Regions from separate parts of the Amycolatopsis sp. NPDC049868 genome, predicted to be linked through region 1. Evidence: riboswitches for the same ligand, from Rfam matches in the RefSeq annotation. Region 1 holds a riboswitch; each other region holds the start of a gene.

Region 1 (5,369 bases):
GCGGTGCTTCCGGCTCCGCCGATGGTGCCGCTCGGACCGGTCCCGTCTGCCCTGATTGTGTGTTTTCGCTGAACGGGCAGGCGGCGGAACCCTAGGCACTACGATCTTCACCGTACCGCAAGCACCCCTCCCGAGGCTGCCGCGAGCCGCGCCGGGACGGCTGTTAAGCTTGCCCTTCACCGTCGTGTGGCATTCCGTCATGGAGGAAACCCGCGCCGCTCCCACGAGCACGCAGGGCCGGTCACAGCGCGGCGGTGAAACCACCGAGAGATTCAAGAGGAGCGCCCCCGTGGCCAACATCAAGTCGCAGATCAAGCGCATCACCACCAACGAGAAGGCGCGTCAGCGCAACCAGGCGATCCGGTCCTCGGTGAAGACCGCGATCCGCAAGTTCCGCGAGGCCGCCGACGCCGGCGACAAGGCCAAGGCCCTGGAGCTGCAGAAGGACGCGGCCAAGAAGCTCGACAAGGCCGTGACCAAGGGCGTTCTCCACGCCAACCAGGCCGCCAACAAGAAGTCCGCGCTCGCGAAGCGCGCGAACTCTCTCTGATCGGCTTTCGAAGGGCCCCGGCGACTCGCGTCGCCGGGGCCCTTCGCCGTTCTCAGCGGCTTGTGCCGTGGGCGTCGACGACCTCCAGGACGGCACGCTCCAAGGCGTACTCCGGATTGGCCGCGACCCCCTTGACCTCGGCGTTGAGCCGGGCGACCACCCGCATCGCGGTGGCCAGGCCGTCCTGACCCCAGCCGCGGGCCTGCCCCTGGGCCTTGCGCACCTTCCAGGGCGGCATCCCCAGCTCGCCCGCCATCTGGTTCGGGTTCCCGCGACCGGCGCCGGACACCCGTGCGATCGTCCGGACGGCGTCGGCGAGCGCGTCCGCGACCAGCACATGCGGTACGCCCAGCTGCATCGCCCAGCGCAGCGACTCCAGCGCCGCCGCCTTGTCACCGGCCACGGCCTTCTCGGCGACGGCGAAACCGTTCACGTCCGCGCGGCCACGGTGGTAGCGCCGGACCGCCTGCTCGTCGACCGCCCCGCCGGCGTCCGCGACCAGCTGGGTCGCCGCCGAAGACAGCTCGCGCAGATCCGAACCGACGGCGTCGATCAACGCGAGCACGGCCGCGCCGTCGATCTTCCCGCCGACCCGGCGAACCTCGTTGCGGACAAAGGATTCCCGCTCAGCGGCCTTGGTCAGCTTCGGGCACTCGACGACCTCCGCACCCGCCTTCTTCAAGGCGGCGGGAAGCCCCTTCGCGGCCTTGCTCCGGCCGCCTCCGCTGTGCACGACGACGAGCACGATGCCGTCGGCGGGCGCCTTGACGTAGGCCATCACCCCGTCGGCGAGCTCCTGCGAGATGTCGTGCGCGGATTCGAGGACGATCACCCTGCCCTCGGCGAACAGCGAGGGGCTGACCATTTCCGCCAGTGCCGGGACTGTGAGGTCCGACACCCGGATCCGGGTGAGATCCGCCGTCGGATCGGCCGCTTTGGCCGCGTCCGAAGCGCTGCGGACCGCACGTTCGATCAGCAGCTCTTCCTCACCGAGAACCAGGACCAGCGGCGATGGGGCGGAAGCTTGCGTCGTCACGGTGACGATCCTGCCACTCCTCCTCTCGTGTGCTTTGTCCGGTGATGTGTTCCGGGCGCGGTGGCCCCACGGGAGCCTCATGTCGTACGGTGTTGGCGAGGCGACGCGATCACACGCGTGCCGACAATCGAATACCGCTCATCCAGAGGGGCAGAGGGAACGGCCCGATGAAGCCCCGGCAACCGGCGTCAGCCTGTCATCCCGCGATCGCGGGGTAGCTGACGAACACGGTGCCAATTCCGGCCCGCCATGGCGGGGCAGATGAGGAAGGAACCTCGCGATGACCGCAACCCTCGGCACGACCTCCACCACCAAGACCCCGGATCTCGGACCGGCCGTCGAACTGGTGTCGAAGGAAGAGGGACACCGGCAGCCGCTCGCCCCCGAATTCGTTTCCGCCGAGGACTTCTCGCCGCTCGAGGTCGCCTACGACTTCGGCCGCGTGCGCCGCGAGGACATCGAAGCCGGGCCGAAGAACATCTGGCGCTACAAGAAGCTCCTTCCCGTTCCGTCGAACGTCGAAGAAATCCCCAACACCGAACCCGGCGCCACCCGGCTCATCCAAGCCGACAGGCTCGCGAAAGCCCTGGGCGTCAAGAAGGTCTGGGTCAAGGACGACACCGGGAACCCCACCCACTCGTTCAAGGACCGCGTGGTCGCCGTCGCGCTGGCCGCCGCCCGCGAATTCGGGTTCGACGTGCTGGCCTGTCCGTCGACCGGCAACCTGGCCAACGCCGTCGCCGCCGCGGCGGCCCGCGCCGGCTGGCGGTCGGTCGTGCTGATCCCGAAAACCCTCGAACGCGCCAAGATCCTCACCACCGCCGTGTACGACGGAGACCTGATCGCGGTCGACGGCAACTACGACGACGTGAACCGGCTCGCCACCCAGCTCGCCGCCGAGCAGGAGAGCTGGGCGTTCGTGAACGTGAACGTCCGGCCCTACTACTCGGAAGGCTCCAAGACGCTGGCCTTCGAGGTCGCCGAACAGCTCGGCTGGCGGCTTCCCTCCCAGATCGTGGTGCCGATCGCCTCCGGTTCCCAGCTCACCAAGGTGGACAAGGGTTTCCGCGAGTTCGGTCAGCTCGGCCTCGTCGACGAGACGCCGTACAAGGTGTTCGGCGCGCAGGCCACCGGCTGCTCCCCCGTCTCGGCGGCCTTCCGCGCCGGTCACGATGTCGTCCAGCCGGTCAAGCCGGACACGATCGCCCGGTCGCTGGCGATCGGGAACCCGGCCGACGGTCCCTACGTCCTCGATGTGGTCAACCGCACCGGCGGTGCGATCGAAGACGTCACCGACGAGGAGGTCGTCGAGGGCATCCGGTTGCTCGCGCGCACCGAGGGCATCTTCACCGAGACCGCGGGCGGGGTCACCGTCGCGACGGCCAAGAAGCTCATCGAGACCGGCAAGCTCAACCCGGACGAAGAGATCGTCCTCCTGATCACCGGCGACGGCCTCAAGACCCTTGACGCCGTCGAGGACAAGATCGGCCCGAAGGCCACCGTCAGCGCCTCGGCCGACGCGGTCCGCGAAGCTCTGGGTATCTGAGTTTCCGCCGGGGCCCGCCTCAGGAACGAGGCGGGCCCCGGGGCTCACCCCGCCGTACCAGGGCGAGGCCTCGCGCGTCGGCGACCACCGCGGTGTCGCCGTCCGTGTCCGTCCTGGCGACCGACGCGCCGACGGCCACCAGATTGTCCAAAGTGGACTTGTTCGGATGATCGTAGGTGTTTCCGGCACCGACGCTCACCAACGCGGCCCGTGGCGAGACGGCGTTGAGGAAATCCGGTGCCGTGTAACGACTTCCGTGGTGCGGGACCTTCAGGATCTCGGCACGAAGATCGGCACCCTCGGCCATCAGGTCGGTCTGGGCGGCGAGCTCGATGTCGCCTGTCAGCAACAGGCGGCCCGCTGAAGTCCCGGCGCGCAGGACGACCGAACCGTTGTTGATCACCGTGCCGTCCTGTTCACGAACCGATCGCCGGGTGACATAGCGCGGTCCCAATACATCCAGTGACAACGCGTTCCACTCCAGCCGTTGTCCGATCTCCAGCTCCAGCAAGGGGATCCCGCGGCGCGCCGTCTCGTCCGCGACCTGCTGCCACGCCCAGGCGGGAGCCCGGCCCGGGCCGACGGCGACCGCTCCGACCGACCGGCCCTCGAAGACGGATCCGAGGCCGCCGATATGGTCGGCGTGCAGATGACTCAGCACGATCAGCGGCACGCGGTCCACGCCGAGCCTGCTCAGGCATTCGTCCACCGGGCCTGGTTCCGGCCCGGTGTCGACGAGGACAGCCCGCCCCTGTTCACCCGTGGCGAGGACGACGGCGTCGCCCTGTCCGACGTCACAGGCGACGGCATTCCACGCCGGCGGTGGCCATGCCGGTGCCAGCACCCGCACCGGTACGAAGACGACCAGCCCGGCGGCCAACGCGAACGCCAGGAGGATCCTGGCCTGCCGCAGCCGGATGACCACGAGCAACACGACGAGCAGTCCTGCCGCCAGAAGCCCGCCCCACCAGCCATCCGGCCAGTCCACGACCGCTCCCGGCGCCCGGGCGCCGTGGCGGGCCACGGTGATGAGCCAGCTCGCCTCGGGTTCGGTCAGGCGGACCAGCAGTCTGCCCGCCGACGGCCACCACGGTCCGACGGCGGTGGCGAGCACGCCGAACACGGTGGCCGGGGCGACCACCGGCGCGGCGAGCACGTTGGTCAGCACCGAGACGAGACTGACCGATCCCGCCATGCCCGCGATGACCGGCGCCGTCATCACGAACGCGGCCAGCGGGATGGCCAGCCCCTCGGCATACCCGGCCGGAACGCCGCGTCCGACCAGCCACTCCGCCCACCTCGGCGCCAGCAGGACAAGCCCGGCCGTGGCGAGCACCGAAAGCGCGAACCCGAAGTCGGCGGCCATCGCGGGATCGGCCACGACCAGCCCGGCCACCGCGAACGCCAGCGCGGGCAGCGCCGAACCCCGGCGCCCCAAGGCCAGCGCCAGCAGCCCGACCGCCCCCATCACCCCGGCGCGGAGCACGCTGGGCGCAGGCCCGGCGAGGACCACGAACCCGGCAAGCCCTGCGGCGGCCGCGGCGGCTGAAGTCCGCGGCCCGACCCGGAGCACTCTCGACAGGAGAAGGATCGAGCCGCAGACGATCGCCACGTTCCCACCGCTCACGGCCATCAGGTGGGACATGCCGGAGTCCGTGAACTCGTGTTCCACCCTCGGGGAGAGTGTGCTCGTGTCCCCCACTACCAGTCCGGGCACGAGACCGGCCTCCTCATCCGGGAGAACGGTGCACAGACCCCGGAGCCCGGTGCGCAGCGATTCCGCGGCTCGCTGCCACCAGGGCGCCGGTCCGGCGGCCGACGGCGGACCTCGCACCGAGAGGACCGCGACCGTCAGTTCGGCCCCCTTCGCCGGCGCGAGCCGGCCGGAGGCGGTGACCTGCTGCCCGGGCAGCAGATCCGCCCACCCCTCGGCGGGAGCGAGCAGGAGGATCCGGCCGGCCGAATCCACCACCCGCTCACCCGCCACCGCGGTGTCCACCGTCGCGGCGATGACCACCAGGCGGGTGCCTGCCCGGCGATCGGCGTATCCGGCACCGCGGACCGGACGTGGCCGCTCGGTGACCACCACCCTCGTGGTGGCCTCGCTCCCCCGTGCGGCGGCGGCACGGAGGTCGTCGTGCTCGGCGGCCCGGATCCGCAGCGCCACCGGACCGGCGGTGAGCACGCCGAGGACCGCCAGGGCACCCAGGCCCGCCACCCACCGGGACGCCGTCCGG
Region 2 (5,369 bases), on a different contig from region 1:
TGGGCTTTCCATCCGGGTCGTGTCGTGCGAGCAGTTCTGTGCCTGCCACCGTGACGTCACGCGGTCTTGCCACGCCCGCGAGTTCTACAAGGCCCCTTTCCGCCTCGAGCCGTTCGTCCGGGTCGATGTGGTCCGGCAGCCGCTTCATGACGGTGACGATCCGGTCGATACCGGCCTCGGCCAATGCGCCGGTGCCGGCCGAGATACCGGTCAAGGGCGCGACGGGGTCGATCGGCGTGCCGTCGCGCGCCCGTCTCGAATTGAGCGCGAGCGCTCTACCGGTCACCTTCTGGGCCTCCGCTCGAGGCACTCGAGCCACATGCTCGTAGAAGACGGCGATCGAGTTGTATCCGTAGAGGTCCTGGACACCACGGGACTCGATCTCGGCCAGAATCTGGCCGACCTCGGCGAACAGACGTCGCCCTTCGCGTAGCCGCGTCTGCAACTCGTCGAGAAGCAGTTCGGCGTCACCTTCCGGCAGGTTGAGCGGGAAGGCCTTTGGAGTGTTTGTGCTGGTCATCCCTCGATTGTCGAGGCAGATTCGAACGAATGCACGGTATCGATCGGGTGGATGATCATTACGCTCCGGCTGCGCTGACCTGCGCCGATCACACGGGAGTGGGATACGTGTCGGATCGAAAACGCCATACGGATGGTGGCGGCGCGATCACGGCTCCTTGCCTGAGTCGTTCATCCGGCCCCACTCCTCGCGGAGCACCCCGTAGACGACGGCGTCGTGCACACCCCCGGCCCAGCGTCGCGCGCGTCGGAACCGGCCTTCTTCGGTGAATCCCAGCCTCCGGCCGACGGCGATCATTCCGGGGTTCCCCGAGAATGTGGCGAAGTCCAGGCGGAGTGTGTCGGTACGAGCGAACAAGTAGGTCGTCCACATGCGTAAGGCCTCAGTGCCGTACCCGCCGCCCCAGTACCGCTCGTCGTAGATCACCAGACCCATCCGTCGCCAGTCGGTCTCTCTGCTTTCCCAGTACCAGCTGACCCTGCCGATCAACCTGCCGTCCCTCAGAGCGCATACGGCGAGACTGGTGCGGGGATCGGAGGGCTCGGCCTTGGTGGTGGTGAGTTCGCGTGCCGCCGAGTCGGCGACCGCCGCGCTCGGGGTGCCGAAGTAGGGGCCGTTCGTTTCGTGCCAAGGCCGCATGGGATCGAGTAGGTCGCGAAGCGGTCGGAGGTCGTCCGGCCTCCAGTCGCGCAGCCGGACTTTTTCGCCTTCGAGTACGACGTCGTCCACCGGCCAATCGTGGCCTACCGGGGCTGGCTACGATCGTCGGGTGACTGAACTGCTCGGTCCTGCGGAGATCAGGGCGCTGGCGGCCGAGCTGGACGTACGTCCGACCAAGAAGCTCGGCCAGAACTTCGTGCACGATCCGAACACGGTGCGACGTATCGTCGACCTTTCGGGGGTCGGCGAAGGCGACGTCGTGCTGGAGGTCGGGCCGGGCCTCGGCTCGTTGACCCTCGGACTGCTCGCGACCGGCGCCGAGGTCGTCGCGGTCGAAATCGATCCCGTCCTGGCGGGACGATTGCCTGACACTGTGGCCGAACGGGGCGGGGCCGAACGACTGACGGTCGTCGGTGCGGACGCGTTGCGGATCACGGCGGACGACCTGCCCGCGCGTCCGACGGCGCTCGTCGCGAATCTGCCGTACAACGTCGCGGTTCCGGTCGTGCTTCACCTGCTTGCCGAACTGCCGTCGCTGACCAGTGGCCTCGTGATGGTCCAGACCGAGGTCGCGGACCGGATGGCGGCCGGCCCGGGGAGCCGGACTTATGGCGTGCCAAGCGTCAAGCTCGCGTGGTACGGAAAGGCGCGTAAGGTCGCCGCGGTGCCTCGCGCGGTGTTCTGGCCCGTTCCGAACGTGGACTCCGCGCTGGTCGCTTTCGAGCGGGGCGATGTGGTGTGGTCCGTGGACCGGGAGCGATTGTTCGCGGTGGTCGACGCCGCCTTCTCCCAGCGGCGGAAGACTTTGCGTGCCGCGTTGGCGTCATGGGCCGGTTCCGCCGAACGCGCGGGGGAACTGCTCGAGAAGGCGGGTATCGACCCCAAGACCCGCGGTGAGCAGCTGGACGTTCACCAGTTCGCGCGGATCGCCGCGGCCGTCGGCTGACCGCCTGCTTCAGGTGTGACCGGCAACGCTCGGACGCCCGCCGGGCCAGGTCAGCACGAGTGCGTAAGGCTTCTTCTCGATCTGTGTGAGCCTGCGTTGTCTTAGCAGGTAGTGCGCCTGACGCAAGTCGGAGGCGCGCGCCTTGTTCCATTATATGGACCGCTGATCCTGTATAATGGACGCGACCAGACGTGTGATCTGCGCCTACGTGCTTGCTTTCATCCAGTGGGATCGGTTTTACTCAGTGAGCCATCCCGAGCGACTGAGAGACCTGGCTCGCCGAAGTCGCAGCAACCACCCTCCACAGGGCAGGTGCTACAGCCAGGACCGATGGAGGCTGTGCCTAATGAACAGGGTCACCCACCCGCTCCTGCTGACCAGGCGACGTGTCGTCGATGAAGGTCGCCGCACGGTAAGTGCGTGTCGACGCTCCACCGTTACTGCCTGAGTCCTTTCTCCCTTACCTCTGAAGACCGTCCGTTCACGGACGGTCACTCGGTGACGGTCGGCGCGCTCGAAAGAAGCAGCGCCCCATTTGCATGGAGCCTCTCGTGATCACTGTCGAAAATCTGTCCAAATCCTTTCCTCTCAACGGAAATCCCGTCGTCGCGTTGCGCGATGTGAGCGTGGACATCCAGGCGGGCTCGCTGTTCGGAGTCGTCGGCCCGACCGGCTCCGGCAAGTCGACCCTCGCTCGTTGCATCGGCCTTCAGGAGCGGCCCGACCGTGGCGTCGTCCGCCTCGACGGCCTCAACACGGGGACCCTCGACGGACGCCGTCTGCGCGAAATCCGGCGGCAGGTCGGTGTCGTGAGCACCAAACCGGAGCTGCTCGCCGAGCGCACCATCGCCGGCAACATCGCTTCGCCGCTCGAACAGCTCGGTCTCGACGGGCCGCAGCGTCGCAACCGGGTCGGCAATCTGCTCGACCTGGTCGGCCTCACCCCTCGGGCGGGGCAGCGACCGGGCGACCTCTCCGAAGGGCAGCTGCGCCGAGTGGCCATCGCCAAGGCGCTGGCCGCCGGGCCGTCCGTGCTCTTGGCCGACGACCCGACCGCGGGCGTGCAGTCCGAGGAGTCCGGCGCGGTCCTGACCGTGCTCGACCGGGCACGTGCCGAGCTTGGCGTCACCGTGCTGCTCACCACTCCCGACGCCAGCGTCGTTCGCCGTGTCTGCGACGACGTCGCGGTTCTGGAGGCCGGCGCGATCGTCGAACGCGGAACCGTGCTCGACCTGGTCTCCGACCCGAACAGCCGTACCGCGCAGGCGCTGCTTCCCGCGATCGAGACCGGGCGGGCGCAGGCCTCGAAATACGACCGCGCGGTGGACGTCGTGCTCGTCGGCTTCGCCTCGGTCGGTGCGCTGCTCCCGGAGGCCGCCGGTCGTTTCGACGTCGAACTCGCCACGATCGGCGGCGGCCTGACCCGGATCGGCGACACGCCGGTCGGCCGTTTCCGTCTCGGTGTGCGCGGTGAGCGCGCGGACGCGGCGCTCGCCTGGATCTCCGAACGTGGCGGCCACGTGACCCACCCGGTCCGCGGACCGCAGGGTGTCGCTGCCTGATTCCTCCGCGAACGGGCCGTTCAGGACGAAATCCGTCCGGGGCGGCCCGTTCGTGTCCGACTCGTCCTGTTCTCTTTCTCCTGGTGACGGCGCAAGCGGAGCGGCCACGTAGGCTTGACGGGTGCTCGCCGTCGTACCGCCCCCAGTAACCGTCAGGGTTCCCGCCAAGGTCAACCTGCACCTGTCGGTCGGTGACGTACGCCCGGACGGTTACCACGAGCTGGTGACCGTGTTCCAGGCGCTTTCCTTGACGGACGAGGTGACCGTCGCGGTCACCGAGGAGCCCGGCGTCGAGGTCTACGGCGAAGGCGAAGGCACCGTGCCTACTGGGGCCAACAACCTCGCCTGGAAGGCGGCGCAGGCGCTGGCAGCCCACGTCGGCAAGGCGGACGGTGAGTCCAAGGTCAGGGTGGTGCTGCGCAAGGGCATTCCGGTAGCGGGCGGGATGGCCGGAGGCAGTGCCGACGCGGCCGCGACCCTGGTGGGGCTCGCGTCGCTGTGGAAGCTCGACATCTCCCGAGACGAACTGGCGGGTATCGCCGCGAAGCTCGGCAGTGATGTCCCGTTCGCGCTCTACGGTGGGACCGCGTTGGGCACCGGCCGAGGTGAGCAGCTGGTGCCGGTCTTGTCGCGGCACACCTTCCATTGGGTTCTGGCCTTCGACCAGCGTGGTCTTTCGACTCCTAGGGTGTTCGGCGAACTGGACAAGTTGCGTGAAGAGGGCAGCCCGCCTCGGATCGGTTCGCACACTCCGGTGGTCGAGGCGCTCGCGTCCGGTGACCCGCGGCAGTTGGCGCTGCTTCTCGGCAATGACCTGCAGGCGGCCGCCGTCTCGTTGCGGCCGGGATTGCGTCGCACACTGCGTGCGGGGGTCAACGCGGGTGCGCTCGCCGGCACCGTCTCCGGATCCGGACCGACCTGTGCCTTTCTGTGCGCGGATGCCCAGTCGGCCGTCGAGGTCGCCGCGGAGCTGTCCGGAGCGGGTGTCTGCCGCACGGTGCGCGTCGCGCACGGGCCGGTGCCCGGGGCCCGGCTGGTCGGCGGCGACGACGCGCCGCGGCCGTCGCCGCCGCGGGTGCACGCGTAAGGGTGTCCGAAATGGACACCGACTAATTCGTTGTGGTGCAAGCTTTTCGGAAAGGATCGGCTGAGGCATGGCCAACTTGGTCAACCTGGAGTCGGTGAGCAAGTCCTTCGGGGTGCGCCCGCTGCTCGACGGTGTTTCGCTCGGTGTGGCGGAGGGGCAGCGTATCGGTGTCGTCGGTCTCAACGGGGGCGGGAAGACGACGCTGCTGGAGGTTCTGGCGGGGATCAGCGAGCCGGATACGGGTCGGGTCAGTCAGGTCCGTGACCTGCGGATGGCCGTGGTCACCCAGCGGACCGAGCTCCCGGTCGGCAGCACGGTCGGAGATGTCGTGCTGGAGCGCTACGGCGCGGAGCACGAGTGGGCCGCTGACGCTCGAGTCCGGTCCATTATGGACGGTCTGGGGATCACCGCTCTCGGCGTCGAGAAGGAAACGGCGAACCTGTCCGGTGGCGAACGCCGCCGGGTGGCGCTGGCGGCCGCTCTCACCGGCGAACTGGACCTCGTGGTCCTCGACGAGCCGACCAACCACCTGGACGTCGAAGGCGTGCGCTGGCTCGCGGATCACCTGCTGAACCGCAAGATCGCGGTCGTGGT
Region 3 (5,369 bases), on a different contig from region 1:
CCGGGTCGCCGCGGCGTTACTGTCTCACGGAGTGAGTGCCGGCTGGTTGTCACGTGAGGGCAACCGCGCGGTGAAGGTCCTGCCCGCTGCGGAACGACCGTTCGCGGAACTCGGTGTCGACCTGGTGGCCCTGCGCAGTCCGTAGTGGACAGTCTGTAACACAGGTTATCCGGGCACTTTTCGACCGGTGCACGAACGTGTGACGATCATCGCCTCACTATTCTGGAGCCCTCACGGCGACCGGAACGGGAGGCGACATGGAGCAGCTCCCGCTCATCCTCGGCACCGGTGGTGCGGTGCTTCTCGTCGCCGTGATCGCCGTCCGGGTGTCGATCCGGGTCGGCCTTCCTTCGCTGCTGCTGTACCTGGGGATGGGTGTCCTGCTCGGCGAAGCCGGGTTCGGCATCCAGTACGACAACCCGGAGCTCACCCAGTCGCTCGGCCTCGCCGCGCTGGTGATGATCCTGTCCGAAGGTGGCCTCACCACCCGGTGGACGGCCGTGAAACCCTCGCTGGGAATCGGAATCGCACTGTCCACAGTGGCCGTCGCGGTGAGCATCGCGGTCACCGGCGCGGCCTTGCACTGGCTGCTGGGCCTGGATTGGCGCATGGCGTTGCTGTGGGGTGCGGTACTCGCCTCGACCGACGCCGCCGCGGTGTTCTCCGTGCTGAGATCGGCGGGGATCGGGAAGCGGCTCGTCGGCGCGCTGGAGATCGAGTCCGGGATCAACGACGCCCCCGCGTACATCGCCGTCGTCGTCCTCGCCGAGGGCGCGACCGTCGACTGGTCGCTGCCGCTGCTGGTGGTCTACGAACTCGCCGCCGGGCTGGTGATCGGGCTGGCGTTCGGCTGGGGCGGGGCGTTCGCGCTGCGCCGGGCGGCGCTTCCCGCCACCGGTCTGTACCCGCTGGCCACCGTCGCGGTTTGCGTCGTGGCGTATTCGAGCGGGCAGCTCGCCCACGCGTCGGGGCTGCTCGCCACCTACGTCGCGGCCCTGGTGCTGGGGAACTCGAAGCTGCCGCACCGGTCGGACACGCTGTCCTTCGCCGAAGGGCTCGGCTGGCTCGCGCAGATCGGCCTGTTCGTGCTGCTCGGCCTGTTCGCCTCGCCGGGCAGGATCTTCGAGAGCCTGGTCCAGGGCCTCGTCGCGGGGGCGGTCGTGTTGCTGCTCGCCCGCCCGCTGTCGGTGGTCCTGTCGGCGCTGCCGTTCAAGATCCCCTGGCGGGAACAGGTGTTCCTGTCCTGGGCAGGGCTGCGCGGTGCGGTTCCGATCGTGCTCGCGCTGATCCCGCTGTCGTCCGGCGTGCCCGGTGCGCAGGAGCTGGTCGACGCGGTGTTCGTGCTGGTCATCGTGCTGACGCTGCTCCAAGGGGCGACGCTGACCCCGCTCGCGAGAGTGCTCGGGCTGGCCCGGCACGCCGAAGCGCACGAGATCGACGTCGACTCCGCGCCGCTCGACGAGATGGGTGCGGAACTCCTGCAGGTCCGGATCAACACCGGGTCGAAGATGCACGGCGTCTACCTGGCCGAGCTGCGGCTGCCGGTGGGGGCGACGATCAGCCTCCTCGTCCGCGACGGCGCCGGCTTCACGCCGAACAAGAACACCCGGCTTCAGGAACGCGACCAGTTACTCGTCGTGACCACCGCCGAAGTCCGTGACGCGGCGGAACGACGCCTGCGGGCCGTCGACCGCGCGGGCCGCCTCGCCAGGTGGAAGGGCGAATCCGGCCAGTAGGTCACGAGCCGATACCAGCTGTTCGTCGGTTGATCTCAGAAAATTCTTCCCTTTCGTACTCCTTTTGGATTACTTTCCCCGCAATCGACTCCATCGAATGGGTGAGTGTCACGGGGTAAGGAGTACGCAAGGTGACGAAACGTCCTGTGCGGTTCGCTGGTCTGGGGGTCACTGCGGCACTCGTCGGAGTGATTCTCTCGGCCCCGACGGCGACAGCGGCCGGTGCCTTTCCCGCGTTCGGGCTGCCCTTCGACACGGGCCAGTCGGTCTACTCGGCGGGGATCCACTCGGACAACGGGAACTCCGGCGTGAAGAACGCCATCGACTTCAGCCCCGGTGACAAGACCGTTCGTGCCCCGCTGGCGGGCACCGTCCGGATCCAGCACTGCTCCGGCGGCGACTGGGTGACCGTCGATCACGACGGCGGCTGGCGCACCGGGTACTACCACATGGAGAACATTTCGGTCACCGACGGCCAGAAGGTCGCCCCGGGCGACGCACTCGGCCGGACCGGCAACGCGCTGCCCTGCGGTGGCAGCAGCACCGGCGCCCACGTGCACTTCACCTTGTGGACCCTGCCCACGGCCGCCGCCCAGAGCGGCGACTCGCGCGACTTCGGGGTCGGCGCGGGCAACTGGAACGGCAAGTCCTACGACGAGGTCTCGACCAAGGTCGCCGAGGCCTACGGCGAGGCGGTCGACGGCAAGACCTTCGGCGGCTGGCAGTTCACCGCGGGCACCGATCAGTACTCGGGTACCGCGACGGAGGTCTCCTCCCGCGCGACCATCGGACTGCCCGGCCGATTCCGGGTCTGACCTGCCGTTGCCCGGCGCGGCGCGGCGCCGGGCAGCGGTGCTTCCCGCTCACTGGTCACGTGAGCGGCGTCTCAAGATGCGGACGAGGGCTGGCTCGATCGCCCGCCCATCCGCTAACTTCGTCCGTAGGTCACGAGTGTCAGCGTCAAGCCCCGGCTAGCTGACCGGCAACCCTCCTTCCGCGGTGGGGTGCCCCGGGTGAGGACCTGGCTCGTCGCGTGGTGCGGCGGGCAAGCGCGGGATCCTCGTCGGGTCCCCTGGCCCGGAGGATGACCATGACCCTCGCTCTCGAACGCACCGGCACCCCTGCTGAAACCGTTGCCACGCACGAAATTCCGACGGTCGCCTGCGCCGATCTGCGGGTTCCGCTGGTCACCGGCGGCGACATCGGCTACGCCAACCTCGATCACGCGGCGAGCGCACCCTGTCTGGACAAGGTGCGGGCCGCGGTCGACGAGTTCCTGCCCTGGTACGCCAGCGTGCACCGCGGGGCCGGGTTCGCCTCGCAGGTCTCCACCAAGCTCTACGAGCGCACACGCGGAATCCTGCGGGACTTCGTCGACGCGCGATCGACCGACACCGTCGTGTTCACCCGCAACACCACCGATTCCTTCAACCTTCTCGCCCGCAGCCTGCCGAAGCACACGTCGGTCGTCGTATTCGACACCGAGCACCACGCCGCGCTGCTGCCGTGGAAGGGGCCGAACGTCCGCCGGATCGAGACGCCACGCACCCGCCTCGCCGCTGTGTCCGCTGTGGACGAAGCGCTCGCGGACTGCCCGCAGGGGCCGCGGCTGGTCGTGCTCACCGGCGCGTCCAACGTGACCGGGGAACTGTTGCCGGTCAAGGAGATCGCGGCCGTCGCGCGGCGGCACGGCGCCCGGGTCGCGCTCGACGCGGCACAGCTCGCGCCGCACCGGAAGATCTCGGTGCGCGAACTGGACGTGGACTACGTCGCGCTGTCGGGCCACAAGCTGTACGCGCCCTTCGGTGCCGGCGCGCTGATCGGCCGCGCGGACTGGCTGCGCGCGGCCCAGCCGTACCTCGCCGGCGGCGGCGCGACGAAGCTCGTCAGCCGTGAATCCGTGGTCTGGAATTCCGGACCTGAGCGGCACGAAGCCGGTTCGCCCAACACGGTCGGCGTCTACGCGCTCGGGGTCGCCTGCGAGACCCTGGCCGCGAACTGGGACGGCATCGTCGCCCATGAGGAGGAACTGCTCGCGCGGTTGCGTCGCGGCCTCGCCGCCATTCCCGGCTTCGCCGAACTGCGCTTGTTCGACGCGCCTGTCGACCGCGTCGGCACGCTCAGCTTCGTCGTCGACGGCTTCGACCCCGGCTGGCTCGCCGCGGTCCTTTCCGCGGAGTACGGCATCGGTGTGCGGGACGGCGCGTTCTGCGCGCACGTGGCGACCAAGCGGCTGATCGCCGTCGCCGGTTCGACGGGCCAGCAGGCCGTGCGCGTCAGCCTCGGCCTCGGCAGCACCACCGAGCACGTGGACCGGATCGTCCTGGCGCTGCGCCAGATCGTCGCCCGCGGCGCGCGCTGGCAGTACGAGAAGCCGGAGGGCCGCTGGGTGCCGGAAAACGATCCGCGCGAACTGCCCCCGTTCTGCGCCTGAGCCACTACCCTCACCCCGCATGGGGAACGAGCGACCGCGTTACTGGTTTCCGCTGGCGTTGCTGGGATTCGCCCAGCTGGCCGTGGTGGCCTTCTCGCTGGGCGGGGTCCGGTCCGGGGGCTGGTTCGCCTACGCGCCCGCGACGGGCGAGCGGCAGTTCCTGACTCAGGATCTGTACGGAGTCGCGGACGGCGGCTTCTTCGGTTCGGTGAACTCGGTGTCGTTCTCCGGTCTCGGCCGGAACGACGGCTGGCTGTTCGCCGTCTTCGCGGTCTACCTCGGCACGGTGCTCTTCTACGCCCTTCGGACGAAGACCATGCGGTGGTGGAAGGTCGCCGCGATCGCGCTCGGCGGACTGGTCGCCATCGCGCTGGCCGATCTGGTCGGCTACTGGGAATTCGACCTCGACGGCGACACCCGGAGCGCGATCCTGCTGACGCTGGGCCTGGTGCTGCTGGCCTGGCTGGAACGCAGCGTGCTGGTGCTGGCCGTGGCGGCGGTGTTCGTGCTCTGCGCGGTCGTGCCCGCGCAAGGACAGCTCGCGCTGGTGCTGTCGTCGCTCGTCGCGCTCGCCGGGGCGTTCGCGGCCCTGCTGAGCAGGCCGAAGGCGGCCGCCGAGGAGGTCTGAACACGCTCAGTGGACAATGGGGGAGTGAGTACAGAGCCCGAAACCGCGCCGCCATCGCCGCCGCTGCCCAAGAAGCGTGTCGCCGTGGTGTTCGTCGTCGCCGCGGTGCTGTGGGGGATCGACCTCCTCACCAAGCAGATCGCCGTGTCCACGCTGGAGGGCAAGCAGCCGGTCGAGTTCCTCGGCGGGCTCGTGTACTTCCAGCTGGTGCGCAACCCCGGTGCCGCCTTCTCGATGGCGACCGGGCTGACCTGGGTGCTCGCGCTGGTCGCGATCGCCGTCGTGATCGCCATCGTCTGGCTGTCCCGGCGGCTGCGCTCGGTCGGCTGGGCGATCGGCCTCGGCCTGGTGCTGGCCGGCGCGCTCGGCAATCTGACCGACCGGATCTTCCGCGCCCCCGGCCCGCTGCAGGGGCACGTGGTCGACATGATCTCCGCGTTCGCGCCGAACGGGCAGGGCTGGGCGATCTTCAACGTCGCCGACTCCGCGATCTGCGTCGGCGGCGTGCTCATCGTGATCCTTTCCTTGCTGGGCAAGGACTACGACGGAACATCCACAAAGGACAAGAAGA

Evidence for each region. A riboswitch is a leader RNA that binds a small molecule or an ion and turns the genes downstream of it on or off. The one in region 1 is predicted to bind S-adenosylmethionine.
Region 2: linked by a shared signal. The riboswitch ahead of ACIBTM_RS04640 (methionine ABC transporter ATP-binding protein) and the one ahead of thrC (threonine synthase) in region 1 are both predicted to bind S-adenosylmethionine.
Region 3: linked by a shared signal. The riboswitch ahead of ACIBTM_RS27090 (aminotransferase class V-fold PLP-dependent enzyme) and the one ahead of thrC (threonine synthase) in region 1 are both predicted to bind S-adenosylmethionine.

The regions. Positions count from the first base shown of each region.
Region 1 covers NZ_JBITKV010000013.1:12,333-17,701, forward strand. Annotated here, with positions in the region: gene rpsT (30S ribosomal protein S20) at 290-550, shown strand; gene holA (DNA polymerase III subunit delta) at 603-1,586, opposite strand; SAM riboswitch class I at 1,722-1,854, shown strand; gene thrC (threonine synthase) at 1,867-3,132, shown strand; gene ACIBTM_RS37095 (ComEC/Rec2 family competence protein) at 3,152-5,369, opposite strand, start outside.
Region 2 covers NZ_JBITKV010000001.1:937,891-943,259, reverse strand. Annotated here, with positions in the region: gene ACIBTM_RS04655 (DUF222 domain-containing protein) at 1-520, opposite strand, end outside; gene ACIBTM_RS04650 (GNAT family N-acetyltransferase) at 668-1,249, opposite strand; gene rsmA (16S rRNA (adenine(1518)-N(6)/adenine(1519)-N(6))-dimethyltransferase RsmA) at 1,290-2,126, shown strand; SAM riboswitch class I at 2,373-2,463, shown strand; gene ACIBTM_RS04640 (methionine ABC transporter ATP-binding protein) at 2,678-3,688, shown strand; gene ACIBTM_RS04635 (4-(cytidine 5'-diphospho)-2-C-methyl-D-erythritol kinase) at 3,810-4,775, shown strand; gene ACIBTM_RS04630 (ATP-binding cassette domain-containing protein) at 4,843-5,369, shown strand, end outside.
Region 3 covers NZ_JBITKV010000007.1:7,199-12,567, forward strand. Annotated here, with positions in the region: gene ACIBTM_RS27075 (ArsR/SmtB family transcription factor) at 1-145, shown strand, start outside; gene ACIBTM_RS27080 (potassium/proton antiporter) at 258-1,736, shown strand; gene ACIBTM_RS27085 (M23 family metallopeptidase) at 1,868-2,551, shown strand; SAM riboswitch class IV at 2,680-2,794, shown strand; gene ACIBTM_RS27090 (aminotransferase class V-fold PLP-dependent enzyme) at 2,827-4,170, shown strand; gene ACIBTM_RS27095 (hypothetical protein) at 4,190-4,798, shown strand; gene lspA (signal peptidase II) at 4,823-5,369, shown strand, end outside.